One region of the Carboxylicivirga taeanensis genome, then DNA from elsewhere that is predicted to be linked to it. Evidence: riboswitches for the same ligand, from Rfam matches in the RefSeq annotation. Region 1 holds a riboswitch; the other holds the start of a gene.

Region 1 (4,196 bases):
CCGCTTTTTGCAATGTTTTTAATGCCTTGAGGGTGATCAGCTCCGGATCGCCCGGGCCTAGTGCCACCCCGTATATTGTTCCTTTATTCATTCTTCTGCCTTAATGATGATGATGTCCGCAACAATCGTGTCCGTGATGATGGTGATGCGGCACATAACTCTCCAGTGTCTCCTTATCTACTGCCGTAATTAAGTCCACCTCACCTCTTTCCGCACTTTCCAAACGCTTAATCAGAATCTGTGCTAAATGATCTGAATCGCTTAACAGGGGCGCCACAAACACGTTACGATCAGAATGCTTTTGAGCAAACTCCGCAAATAAAACTTGCGCTTTATCCATATATACACCCGGAAAGAACACATAGGGAACAACAAGGATATTTTTATAGGGTAGCTTTTCGCAGATAGATAAGGCTTCAGGGACCGATGGGTAAGTCATGCGACTGCAGAAGCCATTGATAGCAAACCCATACTTATTGGACTCCTGCACCATGCGAGTTAACCGGGCTAAATCGCCATTGGCAGCTATTTTAGAAGCGCCAACTCCCAAGCCGAACAATAAGGTATCCTTCGGCTCAACCTTATTACCGTGTAAGGCTTTCTCAATCAAATCGTTTGACAAGTGCAACATATCCTCGCAATCGCCTATGTAATGGGCCATTTTAATGGAGACATTGTATTTGGCCTGCAACTGATACAGAATACAAGGAATATCCTTTTGAATGTGCACACCGGTAAACAAGAAAACCGGAACCGCTACTATCTCTGTAACCCCTTTTTGGGTCAGGCGCTTTACCCCTTCTTCGAAATCGGGTTCCGATAGTTCCAGAAAACCGGCTTCCACTTCATAATCGGGCAGCAGTGTCGCTACCTGGCGTGTGTAGTTCAGAAAGGCCTCTTCGCCTCGTTTAACACGGGTACCATGACCGCAGATTAAAACTCCTTTTTTAGACATGTGATATTTCTTGAGGTTTAATAGATTGTATTATGGGTTTTAATTGATTGGAGAAATTCACCACCTCACCAATAACCATGAGCGCTGGTGGCATAAACCCTCTATCCGCCATCGCCTCGCCAATGGTTTCCAGGGTGGCAGTCAGCATCTCCTGCTGAGGATAGGTCCCCCAACGAATCAGAGCCACCGGTGTTTCATTTTTCTTACCCCCGATGATTAGTTCATTGGCAATGCGTTGGGCATTACTTACCCCCATGTACACCACCAGGGTATCCGATGCTTTAGCGAGCGCCTGCCAATCCACCGAGTTCTTCCCTTTAGCCGGATGACCAGTCACGAACGTAACCGATGAGGCCACATGACGAGCCGTTACCGGAATGCCCATATAGGCAGGCACCGCCACACCAGAGGTAATTCCAGGTACCACTTCATAATCAATGCCGTTTTCAATGAGCGTTAATATCTCCTCAACGCCCCGGCCAAAAACAAACGGATCGCCACCTTTCAGACGGACGATGTTTTGGCCTTTGCCGGCATAATGCACCAACAATTCATTTAGGTCGTCTTGCGGATAAGTATGTTTGTCCTTCATCTTGCCAACATAGAGCCGTTCGCACGAAGCCGAACAATACTCCAGCAATTCTTTGTTCACCAGGTAATCGTACAGCACCACATCGGCCTGCTTAAGCAACTTAACGGCTTTTACGCTGACCAGGTCAGCATCGCCCGGGCCGGCACCAACCAGCCATACTTTCCCATATTTAGGATTCATTCTATTGAGTTAAGATTAATCTTGTTATTTTCAATCTGATGGATGAGTTCATCAATGAGACTATTCATCTCATCCTGATACTCTTGATTACCCGTTTCAAGCATCAACTTTCGCTTCTCACCAATCAACGCTACTTGTTCAGGCGTAATAGATGATAATTTAGACATGAAATACCTGCGCAAACGGGCCGACAAAGCAGGTGAAATTCCTTCCGTGGTAATTCCCACATTCAAATGCCCCACCTGACAGCTGGCCGGGATAATAAAATCGCCCTTGTCAGCGCCATCCACACTATTTGCTAAAACATTGTGGCTTTGAGCTTCTGAAATAATTTGTTGATTAACTGTTTGGTTATTGGTAGCGGCAAACACCAGGAAAAAGCCAACGACATCATCGTTTTGATAGCATCGGCTCCTATGCTTCATCCTGTTGTTGTTAACCAACTTCTGCAAAACCGGTGTTAATTCTTTGGAAATAACAGTTACGGCAGCACCGGCAGCAAGTAATTTGTTCACTTTTCGTTGTGCAACTTTACCGCCACCAACAACTAAACAAGCTTTATTTTTTATTTGGATATGAATCGGATAAAATTGCATGCTAATATTCTTTTAAAGCATCCAAAACACAGATCAACAATGCCCTGTTATCCTGATTCAACGAGTTATACAGATGTATCTTCATAGCGCCTTTAAACGCCCCGGAATGAAAGTGAAATGCATAAAAAAACATTCAGCACACTTCGACAATATACTTCTGCCAAAATGGTTAGTAACCATTCTGCAACAGTAAGTTGCCTTACGTACCTGCACTTTTTAGTGCCTTAAATATTGAATTGCTTTTTTATTCATGTATCAAACTTTTAAACCCGAAAGCTTTGATTAATAATCATTTGTTACATGGCAGGTTTTCTGACTTACTCCCTCCTGATTGCGCCTTCCCATTTCGTTAAACTGAAACAGTGACCTTTTGCAATGGAGTTAACAGAGCTTACAGCTGCGGGTACAGCTCCGGAATTACACCGGATTCCCTCTTTCCGTCAAAGTCCGAATAGGTTGACCTTGACTCACCATTTATGGCCACAAATGTAATACAATTTTGCAATCGCCAAACGAGTGACGACATTTTTCTTTAATGAATGATGTACGGCCTCAATTGCGTATATTTGCATTTTTGATAATGATTCTAACAGCCAACCAGTGCGTCAGTCCTGGTTCGAAAAGACCGAAAAGATGCTAAGCGAAAAAGATACAATTTGCGCCATATCAACCGCCCAGGGAATGGGTGCCATTGCAGTTATCCGTTTATCAGGCAATCAATCAATCGCTGTTTGCGAACAGCTGTTCAAACCAGCTAAAGCCGGAAAGAAATTGTCGGAACAAAAGGCCAACACCATTCATTTTGGCAGCATAACTGATGGCGATAAAGACATTGACGAGGTATTGGTTAGCGTTTTTAAAGCACCGCATTCTTTTACCGGTGAAGACATTATTGAAATAGCCTGCCATGGTGCTCCTTATATCCAGCAACAAATTCTTCAACTTCTTACCAGACATGGTGCCCGGCTCGCTACTGCCGGTGAGTTTACCCAACGTGCATTTATCAACGGTAAAATGGACCTGTCACAAGCTGAAGCAGTGGCTGATTTGATTGCTTCACGCAGCGAAGCAGCCCGCCGGGTGGCCCTGCAGCAGATGCGCGGTGGTTTCTCCAGTGAGCTGATTAACCTGCGTATGCATCTTCTCAACTTCATTTCTTTAATAGAACTAGAACTGGATTTTAGTGAAGAGGATGTGGAGTTTGCCAACCGTAGCGAACTCACCAAGTTGGTGAATGAGATTGAGGCTGTATTAAAAAAACTGGTGAACTCATTCTCGCTGGGTAATGCCATCAAAAATGGGATTCCTGTGGCTATAGTGGGACATACCAATGCGGGCAAATCCACCTTGTTAAATACCCTGTTGCAGGAAGAGCGTGCCATCGTTTCGGACATACACGGTACTACACGCGATGTGATTGAGGATACCATCAACATTGAAGGCATCAGCTTCCGCTTTATTGACACAGCCGGTATACGCGCCACTATAGATGAGATTGAGAACCTGGGCATAGAACGTACCTATGACAAAATCACTAAAGCTACCATCATCTTGCTGATGCTGGATGTGAACGACCCGGATGAGAAAATTCACGATGCCATCACTGATGTAAAACAGCGCATGGATGAGCATCAGCAGCTTATAGTGGTAATCAATAAAACCGATTTAGCCAATGAAGGCGTTCAGGAGCGTTTCCAAAAGAGCAGTTTCAAAGAGCTGTCGGGTACCGATGCCATTGTGCCCATCTCGGCCAAACAACAATTAAATATTGATGCCTTAACTGCTGCACTGCTTAAAACTGTTAACCTCTCAGCCATCGATAACGACGAGGTGATTGTTACCAATGTGCGCCATTACGAGGCTCTGCAAAAAT
Region 2 (4,196 bases), 230 kb from region 1:
TTGGATAACTCAACTCCCCGAGTATTACCTTACTAAAGCAGAAAAATCAATACTTAAGAAGTACCGGAAAGAACTATTTGCCCACTTAAGTCATGTAAACATAATTGAGCTTGGAAGTGGCGACAGCTCCAAAATTTCATTAGTGCTGGAGACCATTCCTCAAGAGAGGCATAGCCACATTCACTATTTCCCAATTGATGTGAGCGACTCCTCTATTCGCCAATCAAAAAATACCTTAAATGATGCATTCCCAAACATAAAAGTTCAGGGCATCGCTACTGATTTTACCTGGCTAAATACACTGCCAAATGAACGCCCACGAATTATCTGCTTCTTTGGCAGCACCGTTGGCAATTTTGAACTTCACAAGGCCGAGGCGCTGTTGAAAAACCTGCAGCAGATAATGAATCCGGGCGACCAACTGATATTAGGTCTCGACCTGGTTAAGGATTCTGCTATTCTCGAACTTGCGTACAACGATAGCCAACGCATAACAGAAGCTTTTAATAAAAACATCTTACGTGCCTGCAATGCCTTGCTGAACTCCAATATTCAACCCGCCGATTTTGAACACAAGGCTTTCTTTAATGCTGCAAAAAGTCGCGTTGAGATGCATCTGATTGCCCAGGACGAAATAATAATCACCTCTCCATATTTAAAAGAGTGCATTGAGTTAAGCAAAGGTGAAAGCATTCACACTGAGAATTCTTTTAAGTATTCGCTTGAAATGATCGAAAACTTATCGGCTCAAAGTAAACTGCCCATTAATCGTATCTTTTACGACGACCAAAAGTGGTTTGCCTTGGTACAGTTTATAAAATAGTTCAATAATCCTTTAACTCAATGCCATAAAAATGACCATTGGCATCACCAATATACAGCATTCCATTATCAATAAGAGGAGTCGATAAAAAAGCACCCAGGTTCAATAACTGCTTTTCAATCTCTTCTCCATCGTCACCATACAGCTCAACGCCATCTGCAAATTGTGTCTCCGACTTAAAAAGAGATGCATAGTTTTGCAAACTGGCTTTTGTTTGAAATTCAAACACCTTCTGCCCCGACTCAGCTGACAAACCATAAACTTTACCATTGAAACAACCGAAATATATCCGCTCATTCTTTGCTAGTGCTGTTGAATACACGCGCATATTCAAAGCCTTTTCCCATAAAATCTCTCCACTATTAGCCTGAAAACAATAAAAACGATGCGTATCAGAGGTACCAAAATACAATCGGTCATTTACGACTAAGGGCGTTGCAATGATCCAGCTCCCTCGTTCTTTATAGTTCCAATGGCCACGTCCTGTTTCAATGTCCAACGCATAAATATTAAAATCCCGACTACCAAAAATTACTTTATCGCGATAGATACAAGCGGCTTTTTGAATAGCTCCGTTGGGGAAATATCTGTCACCTACAGTCTTAAACCGCCAAACCAAACTCCCGCTAACGGCGTCTAAAGCATAAAAATAACCATCAAAACTCCCAATCAGCACTTTATTATCGTGCACAACAGGTGATGCGTGCACAACACCACCTGTTTTATATTTCCATTTTAATTGGCCGCTGACAGCATCAATGGCATAAACATGATTATCGCCACTGCCAACATACACCATATGATTGACTACCACAGGCGATGAGTTGTAATAATCCCATTGGTCAACACAGCTCTCTCCTTCTGTCGAAAACGTCCAGATACGGCGTCCTGTCTGGCTATGAATAGCCGAAACTGTGCCACTACCATCATATACAATAAGCCAATTGTTATATACACAGAGTTTTGATTTAATACTGCCAGCTAATTTAATTTTCCAATTGAGCTGCCCTGTCTGCTTATTGAGCGCATATAAGTAATTGGCATTATCTCCAAAATAAAGAGTTTCCAAAAGAATTACAGGTGACGAATAGATGCCTGCTTCAGCGTCAAATTGCCACGATGTGTTAGTTTGTGCTTTTGCACAAAAAGAAATGAGCCCCAACATCAAAACAGTTAATAATTTCATCATAGATAGTAAAATTGGTTATAGTTTAAAGACAGCTGAGAACGACCTTACCCCTAACCATCCAATTTCATTTTTACAAAAGGTCCCACCATAAGTCACAAGGTCTTTACTAGCACTCTAGTAAACTATTTATAAAAACAAGATCAGCCATTAGGCCAGCCTTACCTTCGGTTTAAAAGAAGGTGAATAAATTTGTTATTCCAATGAATAACTAGTGTACCTTATTATGAGTCTAATAATGCATAAAAAGTATCAACCTGACTCACTCCATAACACCCCAGCAAAAGATATTAACTCGACTTTCCAATATTCCTGAGTGATAATTTTATACTTTTGCAATTGTTAAGGTGCTCATGCTTAAAATGGGAATCCGGTGCTATAAGATTATAAATTCCGGAGCTATCCCCGTAGCTGTAAGCCTCTTGCTTTTTAAAAGCAGGTTCTGTTGATAACCACTATCCAAGTTAATTGGATGGGAAGGCGACAAAACTGAGGTAAGCCAGAAGACCTGCCTTAACATGAAATACTTCGGGGTAAAGTGAAATAGATGGCCATTTATGTGTGGACTATGTTTTCATCGATCCTCCTGAAGCTTGTTAAACTAATAAATTTCAACAATGCAGGAGCTACAAATCAAGTCAGTTTCATCTGCCAAGGATGAAGAAATTCAACGCAAAATCAATCTTAAAACAAAGCCAGTTGGTGCTTTGGGCATGCTCGAAAAAATAGCCTTTAAGGTATGTAGAGTGCAACAAACAACCAGTCCCCAACTTTCAAAACCCACCATTCTAGTTTGTGCGGCGGACCATGGCATTACACAAGAACAGGTAAGCCCTTACCCTCAGGAAGTAACCTTTCAGATGGTGATGAATTTTTTGAACGGCGGTGCAGCCATCAATGTGTTCTGCAAACAAAATAATATCCAGCTATTAGTGGCAGACACCGGTGTAAATTACGACTTCGATACCAACAATCAATTACTAGACCTCAAAGTCCGAAAAGGCACCCGTAATTTTGCGGTTGAGCCAGCAATGACAATTGACGAGTGCAGCCTAGCCATGCAAAATGGAGCCAGGCTTATGCAACAACTCCATGAAGAAGGCACCAATATTGTAGGGTTTGGAGAAATGGGAATAGGCAATACTACGGCTGCTACCGCGCTTCTGTGTAAATATGCGGGCTACTCAGCCACCGAAGCAACTGGAGCGGGCACTGGACTTAGCCCCGAAGGCATCGCGCACAAAGCCAATGTCATCGACAAAGCTCTTACTCTGCACGAGGCTATTACCGACCCAATTGAAATATTAGCAACATTTGGGGGCTATGAAATTGCTACCATTTGCGGAGCTATCCTTAAGGCGGCTGAACTTAATATGCTGGTAATTTCAGATGGATTTATCGCTACATCAGCGCTTATTGCGGCACACGCAATCAACCCCAAAGTAATAGATTACTGCCTGTTTGCGCACAAATCAAACGAACAAGGACACAAACTCATGTTAGAACATCTGAAAGCCGAGCCCATTCTTCATTTAGATTTGCGCCTGGGAGAAGGAACCGGTTCCGCTGTGGTGTATCCAATTATTCAGTCGGCAGTTAACTTTATGAACGAAATGAGTAGCTTCGACGATGCCGGTGTCAGTAATAAAGAGTAAATAAATCAAGCTATTAGCTGATGGCTATTGGCTAATAGCATATTTTTATTCCTGGCATTTCCTAATAAACCAAAATACATGAAACAACAACTCAGCCTGCTGCTCACTGCCTTTGGCTTTTTCACCCGCATACCTGTGCCGTTTAAGGTTGCATTTTCACAAGAGAATTTAAACAAGTGCAACCGCTACCTGCCGCTGGTGGGCCTGGTGGTTGGCGGAATTAGCGGATTAGTATTCTACCTATCGGCATTGATTCTGCCACAAGCAGTAGCCGTTATGTTGTCGATGATTACCTCGATACTGCTTACCGGTGCGTTCCATGAAGATGGCCTAGCTGATGTATGCGATGCCTTTGGTGGTGGCTGGACAAAAGGAAAAATCCTTGATATCATGAAGGATTCCAGGGTGGGTGCCTATGGAGCTATTGGGATTTTACTGGCGTTACTTTTGAAATTTACAACACTCAATGAGATTCCACCGTCAAAAATGGTGCAGGTTTTAATAGCTGGCCACATGCTCAGCCGTGCTATGG

The links. Region 1 has a riboswitch for cobalamin ahead of ACSX1H_RS08460 (precorrin-2 dehydrogenase/sirohydrochlorin ferrochelatase family protein). Riboswitches for the same ligand answer to the same signal wherever they lie in the genome.
Region 2: another riboswitch for cobalamin. It lies ahead of cobT (nicotinate-nucleotide--dimethylbenzimidazole phosphoribosyltransferase); the one in region 1 lies ahead of ACSX1H_RS08460 (precorrin-2 dehydrogenase/sirohydrochlorin ferrochelatase family protein).

What each region holds. Positions count from the first base shown of each region.
Region 1 is NZ_JBPUSJ010000004.1:318,910-323,105, reverse strand. It holds gene cobI (precorrin-2 C(20)-methyltransferase) at 1-91, opposite strand, end outside; gene ACSX1H_RS08470 (sirohydrochlorin chelatase) at 101-955, opposite strand; gene cobA (uroporphyrinogen-III C-methyltransferase) at 948-1,727, opposite strand; gene ACSX1H_RS08460 (precorrin-2 dehydrogenase/sirohydrochlorin ferrochelatase family protein) at 1,724-2,323, opposite strand; cobalamin riboswitch at 2,609-2,813, opposite strand; gene mnmE (tRNA uridine-5-carboxymethylaminomethyl(34) synthesis GTPase MnmE) at 2,924-4,196, shown strand, end outside.
Region 2 is NZ_JBPUSJ010000004.1:91,147-95,342, reverse strand. It holds gene egtD (L-histidine N(alpha)-methyltransferase) at 1-823, shown strand, start outside; gene ACSX1H_RS07710 (beta-alanine-activating enzyme beta-propeller domain-containing protein) at 825-2,012, opposite strand; cobalamin riboswitch at 2,338-2,539, shown strand; gene cobT (nicotinate-nucleotide--dimethylbenzimidazole phosphoribosyltransferase) at 2,627-3,664, shown strand; gene ACSX1H_RS07700 (adenosylcobinamide-GDP ribazoletransferase) at 3,743-4,196, shown strand, end outside.